2 regions of the Rossellomorea sp. DUT-2 genome follow, and region 2 is predicted to be linked to the other one. Evidence: riboswitches for the same ligand, from Rfam matches in the RefSeq annotation. Region 2 holds a riboswitch; the other holds the start of a gene.

Region 1 (4,434 bases), on a different contig from region 2:
CAGCGATTTGTTCATCGTCATTGAACACACGCGTGCACTCTTCAATCCCCGTTCCATCACTTATCGTCTTTCCATCCTTTAATGAAAAAGACAGCCAGGCACAGGTATCCGGAAATTCTTTCAAAAGTGACGCGAGTACCTTTGCCTCCTGCAAGGACGGGATGGTTTCGAATGCCAACAAATCAGCACCCGCCTCCACTAGTGCCTGGATTCTGGGAAAATGGAAACCTGCTAAATGTTGATCGCTTACTCCATAGTTCCCAACGTATTCAGAGCCGTCAGCAAGGTATGCCCCGTATGGTCCTACAGAACCTGCAACGATTGGTTTCGGCCGATTCGAATTTCCCTTATCTTCCTTCCAAAAGCCATCCCGAGCCTGTTTGGCAAGAGTAACCGTTTTTCGGATTAATTCCAGCGCTTCCGGTTTCTCTATTCCGCGCTTTCGAAAACCATCCACCGTTGCCTGGTAGCTGGCTGTAATCGCACAATCGGCTCCTGCACGGAAATAATCAGCATGAACTTTCTCAATCGCTTCCGGTTTTTCAAGGAGTACACGGGCAGACCAAAGGGGGTCGTTTAAATCACAGCCATGGGTTTCCAGCTCTGTGGCTAACGCTCCATCTAAAATAAGTGGGGAATGTTTTTGTAAAATAGCATCAATGGGATTCAGCTTCAGTTGATTCGACATAACCTGTTCCTCTTTTCTTTACGTATTGTGTTATATGATAGCTTCCATAGCAAAGGGCGATAAACGGGATTCCGCAATAAAGGGCGATCCTCTGAGTGGGATCAAAGGCAATGCCGATACAGGAAGCGAGACAAAGCAGAAATGCCGCAATGGGGACGAGTGGATAGAGCGGCGTCCGATAAGCCAGGTCTTTCACATCGTTTCCTTCCCTTATGTACTGTCTTCGAAATAGAAATTGGGCAGCACTAATGCTCATCCACACGATCACCACCGCAAGACCTGAGACCGAAACCAAAACGATGTAGACCGTCCCCGGTGCAATGATGCTTGAAAGCAAGGCCAGCCCCCCTCCAAGCATGCTGCATACAATCGCATTGAGAGGGACTCCCCTATCAGTCAATTTGGCAAAAATCGGTGAGATCGTTTGCTTATCTGAAAGCGACCATAGCATTCTGGAAGAAGCATACAGACCTGAGTTTGCCGCTGATAAAATGGCCGTTATGATCACAAAATTCATGATATCGGCGGCATACGGGATTCCAATCCGACCAAGTACCGCTACGAAAGGACTTTCCAATACACCGGCTGACTGGCTCGGTATTAGAGCAGATAATACTACAATCGTCCCTACATAAAAGATGATCAATCTCACAAGAGTGGTACGGATGGCTCTAGGAATCGATTTTGATGGATTCTCTGTTTCTCCCGCCGCAACCCCGATCAATTCTGTTCCTGAAAAGGCAAAATTCACGGCAAGCATGGTCATCAAGATGGCAAATGCCCCGTTCGGAAACAATCCAGAACTTGTGATATTCGAGAAAAGCGGAGCGGGCTCTGAATGAATGAGGGGGATGAAACCGACGATCGCCCCTGTCCCAATCACAATAAACGCAACAATCGCAATCACTTTTACTAAAGAAAACCAAAATTCAGATTCAGCAAAAAACCGCACTGACAACGCATTAAGGACAAAAATCAACGCAGCAAAGATCGCGCTCCAAATCCATACACTAATCGAAGGAAACCAGCGCTGCATCATCAAGCCAGCCGCCGTAAACTCCGACCCCAATGCCACTGTCCATGTCAGCCAATATAACCAGCCCACCGTATAACCGGTTCCAGGACCAATGAATTTTGTAGCATAACTATGAAAGGATCCCGTCTCCGGCATATGGACAGAAAGCTCGCCTAAACAAAGCATCACAAGATACACCACCAGCGCCCCAATCAAATAAGCAAGGATCGTCCCAAACGGTCCAGCCTGATGGATCGTGTACCCCGAACTCAAGAAAAGCCCGGTTCCGATCACCCCTCCAAGAGACAGCATCACCAAATGCCGCGTCTTCATCTTCCTTTTAAAACTCTGTCCTGCCTTTTCCATACAAACACCCTTCCTTCTAAATGTATTGAGGAATGGGTGAACAAACAAAAAACGCACCCTAAACGAGTGCGTCACCGACAAATAAAAGATTGCTCCTATCTATCAGGGTTTGAATCACCCGCTGGAATTAGCACAGTATCTTCACAGACCTGTTGCTGAGGCTTCAAAGGGCCAGTCCCTCCACCTCTCTGGATAAGAAAATATTTAGATTTTTTAAAACTTTATCAATATATTGGAATAATGTCAAGACCATGAAATAGATTAGTACCCCAGCCTATCCCAATGTTACATTAAGGATTAAAAAGGGAATAACTATACTAAAAAAGGAGAAACCGCCATGCCAGAAGGTCCGGAAATCAGAAGAGCGGCTGATGGAGTCGAGCGCGCTCTTAAGAATAAAACCGTACAAGATGTATACTTTGCCTTCCCTCATTTGGAAGATTACGAAGACCTATTAAAAGGATCGATCGTGAAGAGAGTGGACACGAAAGGAAAAGCCATGCTCATCCGCTTTGACAACGGATACACCATTTACTCTCACAACCAACTTTACGGAAAATGGTATATCAGGAACCTGTACAATTATCCGAAAACCAACCGACAGCTAAGGCTTGCTCTACATAATGAGAAAAAGTCGGCACTTCTTTACAGTGCATCCGATATTGATGTCCTCCGTGACGAAGAGGTGCCCGAGCATCCTTTCGTTTCTAAAGTGGGACCCGACATTTTGAGTGAAGAAGTAACAGCGGATGAATTGCTTCAAAGAATGAAAGAAAAACGATTCTACAAACGAAAGTGGTCGATACTTTTATTAGATCAAGGGTTTGTAGCCGGGATCGGGAATTATTTGAGGTCTGAGATCATGTTTGCAGCAGACATCCACCCTTCTCTTCGTCCGATTGACTGTACGGAAGATCAATTGATGAAAGCATCAGAGGCGATCATTCATTTAATTAAGCAATCCTATAAGACTGGTGGGATTACAAACGATCTTGAGCTTGTTGAGAAGTTAAAAGCTAAAGGAGAGAAGCGTTCGAAATATCGTCATTGGGTATTCAATCGAGAAGGGGCATCATGCTTTATTTGTGGGAGTGAAATTGAAAAGACGGTCGCTGCTTCGAGGCGGTTGTATTTTTGTCCGGTTTGCCAGGGACAATGAACCTGTCCCCCCCCCCCCCGCCCCTATCATTGAAAGCGAACCCGGTGATAAGATAAAATGAAACTAACAATTCACATATTGGATTGGAGGAGGGGTATGCCATGACCAATAAAACTATCTACCTTTTAATCGGACCAAAAGGAAGCGGAAAATCGTTCATCGGGACCCTGATGGACCAAAAGTTTGGAATCCCCTTTATCAGGGTGGAAGATTGGGCAAAGAAAGTGAAGAAAGATAGACAAATCGACAATGAAGATTATCTATCTGACGTTTTTTCTGCCATCGAAAAAGGGATTCGACACGCCTTGGACATGCACGACAAAATCGTATTTGAATCCACAGGACTGACGCCTTACTTTGACCAAATGTTCGAAAGTATCAATAGAGATTTTTCAGTCGTTACGATTGGGGTCCATGCAAACCATGAACGGTGCCTGCATAGAGTCAAGTCAAGAGATCAATCCATCCATATAAATGTTTCTGATGAACAGGTGAATGAGATCAACAAACAGGTAAAGGAAAAAGGGATGAGGACAGACTTTCAGCTGATTAATGAGGATAAATCTGTGGAGGAATTAGTGAGCGAAATGAGAGAAATAATGAAATAAAGCCCCTTCCATCTGCTTTTTGCCAGACAAAAGGGGCTTGTTCCGGATCTACATTCCGTATTTCTCCCGATAAAAATCATGCTTGGGCTGAAACAACTCTTCATCCGATTGTCTGACGTCGGAGAAATGATCCACGTTATAATGACCATACAAAGCCTTGTTGTGGTGCTGGATAATTTGCTCAGCCTTTAACACAGATGAATCCTTCGTCGAGTGACCATCTGCCACCAGGGTTACGTCCAATCCATTAACGGTTGCATACCGAACAGCGGTGTCGATACAATATTCCGTTTGGCATCCCATGATGACAACATGTTCAACCTTTTTATCTTTTAAATAGCTTAGTAATGGCGTACCGTAAAACGAATTGGTCGCTAATTTATCATACACCACACTCTCGTCCGAAACATGGATATCCTTGTGAACCTGGAATCCATCACCTTCCCCGCCTCCTACATCTTTATCTCGAATAAACACGATGTGAGCACCTGTTTCGGCTGCCTTCTGGATGACCCGATTGATGTTTTCAATCAGTCTCTCCTTTTGAAATACCGCTTGTTCCCCTTCATTTCCTTCGATTAATTCCTGCTGGGCATCA
Region 2 (4,434 bases):
ATACGCTCAGTGCAACTATTACATTCAAAAACTCTCCATTCATTATCGAATGGATGGGAGAGAGTCAAAAGGAAAGGAATGCGTTTTAAGCTGATGGTTATATGAACAGAAATTACAGTAAAGGAGTGGTTTGATGGAAAACCCGGATCGTTTAATATCATCATTTGATGAGGTGACATTAAGTGATTATAAGATGCCCATCATCTGTATATATTCCAGCCCGCAAGATTATCAAGGCATGTTTGTAGCAAGGATATTCGATGTCAATCAACCGACTCATTATATTTTGATGAGACCTACATTAGAAGCAATCAGAAGTGAAATTCCCGAACGCTTCTCGCTTATACCGAAAGCACAAGGAGAAGATTCCAGTATCGTCGAAACATGGATTTAATTCCTGGTAAAAAAGCTTCATCTCATTAATAGAGATGAAGCTTTTTACGTGTTTTCGTTGGCATAAGGGTAGAATTTACTTTCGATTCTCTTATATTCCCTAAGGTTTTCAGTTAGGCGTGCCAGCTTATGAACTTCTTGAAGAAGAAAGGTTTTATCTAATTCATAAATGACCTCTCTTTCAATATGATCAATGGTATTACAGGCAAATTCCCAAATGTCCTTGTGTTTGGATGGCTGGATGGATTCTGCAATGAGCGCCAGTGCCCGCACAATGTCAGTAATAATTAAATGATTGTCTTTAGCATAATGCCGGATATAGCCAAACCCGCGATACAGGTAATAATCAAATGCTTCGGACTGGAGAATGACCCGCACTCTTCTTTCCCGGTCGATCAAATGAGGAGTGAAGGATAAGTGATCCTCCACCGTCAGCATAAGGTCAGCCATTTGGTCAATCGTATTAGAAGCCGTTTTTGGATCATCATTTCCGAGTGCTTTGATCGCAACTTCAGCCAGCTTATGAATCCCCATTTGGAGGTCCTGGATTTCGGTCTCTTTATGCCCCATTTCAATGAAAGTGAGATAAAAACCATCCGAAATATCGTTGGTCTCAGGTCCCCAAATACTCATGATTTCATTGCCGGCCAATATATAATCTCCGACTTTGTAATGAAGTTGAATGATGATGTTATCCTGCATAGCCCGTTCGATCATTCCATGGAAATCGATTAACTGAATATATCCCGATTCCCTTGCCTGTATGTGAATGATGTTCTCCTTCTCATGTTCCATAAGGTCGCCATTATCTGTTGTTCGATGGGTTTCTAAATCATTTTTTAACGTCTGGTGGATCATCACTTCAGAAACCTGCTTCATATTGTACGTAATATTGTGTACCTGCATCCAAGTAGACGCATGGTTAATGAAGAAGATAAAGGTGACAGAAGTAAGAAAAGCGAGTCCGATCGTCATGATCGGGGCAGCCACAAACAGTTCTTCCTTTGAATTTCCGATAAAAAGAAAGAGGAGCAATACATATACAAAGCTGCCATTGAAAATCCCGAGGGCGTGCTGTGTTTGTTTGTCCGAAATGAAATCCAGGAGCATCCTGGGTGAAAATTGACCACTGAACATCGTGAGCACAACAAGCAGTGAATTCAAGGTGAAAGCACTGAGCGTCAGGATGGCCCCGATGAGTGTACTGACAAGCATGCGTGTAACAGATGCATCCATACTTAAGAAGTTAAAGGTATATTGAGAGATGTCAGCATACAGATCTAAATAGAGTGTGAGTGCTACAAGCAGTATGGAAAAACAAATATAAAAGAACGGCATATACCATATGGTCAGCCGAATCTCACGCATTCTCTGCCGTTTGGACATAAGCATATATTTTTTGATGGATAAGGGGAGCATTTTTTTCAGCATTATTGATCCGGTTCCTTTCAAATAAAGGGATATGGAATAGTTTTCCCTGGCAGAACAGGTTAAAACGTCTCTTTGCAAATTAGATTGATAAACTCCCAGACAGGGAGCAAATTTAAGTAAACCGATAGGGAATGAAGAGGTCTGTAATATTAGAAAGAATTTTTTAAAAATACTAAAAATAGTATTGACGAAGGAATGAATCCCCTTTATAATCCAATTCATACTCAAATAGAAAGTAATACCAAAACGAAACATTATATCTCTTATCAAGAGCGGCGGAGGGATAGGCCCGATGAAGCCCGGCAACCTGCAGGATCAGACTGTAAAGGTGCCAATTCCTACAGATTCCATGTGGATCTGGAAGATAAGGGGAGGAGCATGATCATTTAGCCCTCTTCTTAAAAGAAGAGGGCTTTTCTGTATACCTTTTTCTTTTCCGCTCATATCCCTCGAGTGGGTCTTCAACTGGAATGAATCATTCTTACGTATAAAGTGAAAAGTCGATAAAAGGAGGCTGAATGATGTCAACGATTAATGTGGCACTTCTAGGGTTCGGCACAGTAGGGCAAGGGGTCTGTGAAGCAATCGATACTCATCAGGACAGATTGAAGGAAGTCCTGGGTAAAGAGGTGAAGGTTAGGGCGATCCTGATTAAAGATCCCACAAAAGAGCGGAGCATTGAACCATCCATCAACGTCACAACGGATTTCCAAGACATCCTGGATATCCCGGACCTCGACGTGATCTTTGAAGCGATCGTAGGGGAAGAGCCGAGCTATACGTATTTAACCGAAGCCATTGAGAAGGGGGTTCATATCGTCACGGCCAATAAAGCGATGTTTGCCAAATATGGTCCTGAGCTATTGGAGAAGGCGAAAAGGAAGGGGATATCGGTCGGATTTGAAGCGACGACAGCCGGGGGAATCCCGGTGATCGGCAGTATCAGGCAGCTTCTGAAGGTGAATGAGATCAGACAAATTCAAGGGATCCTGAATGGTACGTCCAACTTCATCTTATCTCAAATGAGAAAAAGAGGTCTTGCCTTTGATACAGCCTTAAAGATTTCTCAGGAGAAAGGATACGCTGAAGCCGATCCGACAAATGACATCGAAGGCCATGATGCGTTCTATAAGTTGCTTATTTTAAGTCAAACAGCTTTTGGCAGACAGCCCGATTGGAAGAATATCCGACGTAAGGGGATATCCCACCTGACTGCAGAGTGGCTCCAGGCAGCGGAATCCTTTCGATTACGGTTTAAGCACGTAGGTTCTCTCCGTCGGGATTCAGTCGACCATATCCAAGGTGCAGTAGAGCCCATCCTTGTCCATGACACCCACCCTTTTTACGGTGTGGAGGATGTGGAAAATGCCATATCTCTTAAGGGCAGTCTTGTAGGGAGGATTACCCTGCTTGGTCCGGGAGCTGGAAAATTGCCTACAGGCAGCGCCATGGTAGAGGATTTCCTGTCGTTGATAGAGAGGAAGTATACAGACTCTGCCGTAAGTACCGTGAATACGGAAGAGGTTGTTGAAGAGAGCAGCCACCAATGGGTCTTAAGAATCCGTGAAACGGATGAATATCAAAACTGGCTTCCATCGTTCATTTTAAAGGATCGTATTCAGCTGGACGATTACTTGTACGTATTTGTTGAAGGCAGGAAAGAGACATTGGAATCGCTTCTTCGGACGCATGACCATATTCAAGCCGTCCCTATTTTAAAAGAAATACCGTTGGAAAATGAAGTGAAGACTGGAGCTGTTGTTTCTTAAAAGAAATCTTTAAAAATTTGGTCTGATGGAAAGTAGGGGTATCATTGAGTATGATCGTTCAAAAGTTTGGTGGAACCTCTGTTGGTTCTACAGATCGAATCAAACGCATGGTCTTTCATGTCATGAAAGAAAGAGAAAAAGGTCATGATGTCGTCGTTGTGGTATCAGCAATGAATAAAACGACTGATACACTTGTACGATTGGCAGGGGAACTTTCTTCAGATCCCAGTAAGAGAGAAATGGATATGCTCTTAAGTACCGGGGAGCAGGTGGCAATCTCCCTTTTGACAATGGCCCTGCACCATAAGGGACTGGAAGCCGTATCCCTGACAGGCAGACAGGCGGGAATCCAAACCGATGGAGTATTTGGGAATGCCAAGATTAACTCGATCGATACTGATCGGATAAAATCGGAGTTATCAAAAGGACGAATCGTCGTGGTAGCCGGTTTTCAAGGGATCACGGATAAAGGAGAGGTGACCACATTAGGCAGGGGTGGTTCGGATACGACCGCAGCTGCTCTTGCGGCCGCTTTAAAGGCGGATAGGTGTGATATTTATACGGATGTAGATGGAGTGTATACGTCGGATCCGCGTATCGTTCCCCGGGCTGCAAAAATTGACACCCTCTCCTATGATGAGATGCTGCGTTTAGCCACCATGGGGGCTGGTGTCCTGCATCCAAGAGCAATTAAACATGCGAAGGAACATCATGTGCCGCTTGTGGTTTGTTCCAGTTTGAATGAAGGAAGGGGGACCGTCATTAGCGGAAGAACACAGAGAAATGCCCCTATTGTCGGGGTAGCCTATCAGAAAGACATTTCTGTTCTGACAATGTTTGA

Evidence for each region. A riboswitch is a leader RNA that binds a small molecule or an ion and turns the genes downstream of it on or off. The one in region 2 is predicted to bind S-adenosylmethionine.
Region 1: another riboswitch for S-adenosylmethionine. It lies ahead of mmuP (S-methylmethionine permease); the one in region 2 lies ahead of ACOSV2_RS16590 (homoserine dehydrogenase).

What each region holds. Positions count from the first base shown of each region.
Region 1 covers NZ_JBQPEO010000003.1:685,888-690,321, reverse strand. The annotation lists gene mmuM (homocysteine S-methyltransferase) at 1-688, opposite strand, end outside; gene mmuP (S-methylmethionine permease) at 657-2,069, opposite strand; SAM riboswitch class I at 2,162-2,268, opposite strand; gene nei (endonuclease VIII) at 2,407-3,228, shown strand; gene ACOSV2_RS14415 (AAA family ATPase) at 3,330-3,836, shown strand; gene ACOSV2_RS14410 (isochorismatase family protein) at 3,885-4,434, opposite strand, start outside.
Region 2 covers NZ_JBQPEO010000004.1:276,566-280,999, forward strand. The annotation lists gene ACOSV2_RS16575 (helix-turn-helix domain-containing protein) at 1-94, shown strand, start outside; gene ACOSV2_RS16580 (hypothetical protein) at 134-394, shown strand; gene ACOSV2_RS16585 (DUF2254 domain-containing protein) at 439-1,824, opposite strand; SAM riboswitch class I at 2,085-2,195, shown strand; gene ACOSV2_RS16590 (homoserine dehydrogenase) at 2,346-3,593, shown strand; gene ACOSV2_RS16595 (aspartate kinase) at 3,638-4,434, shown strand, end outside.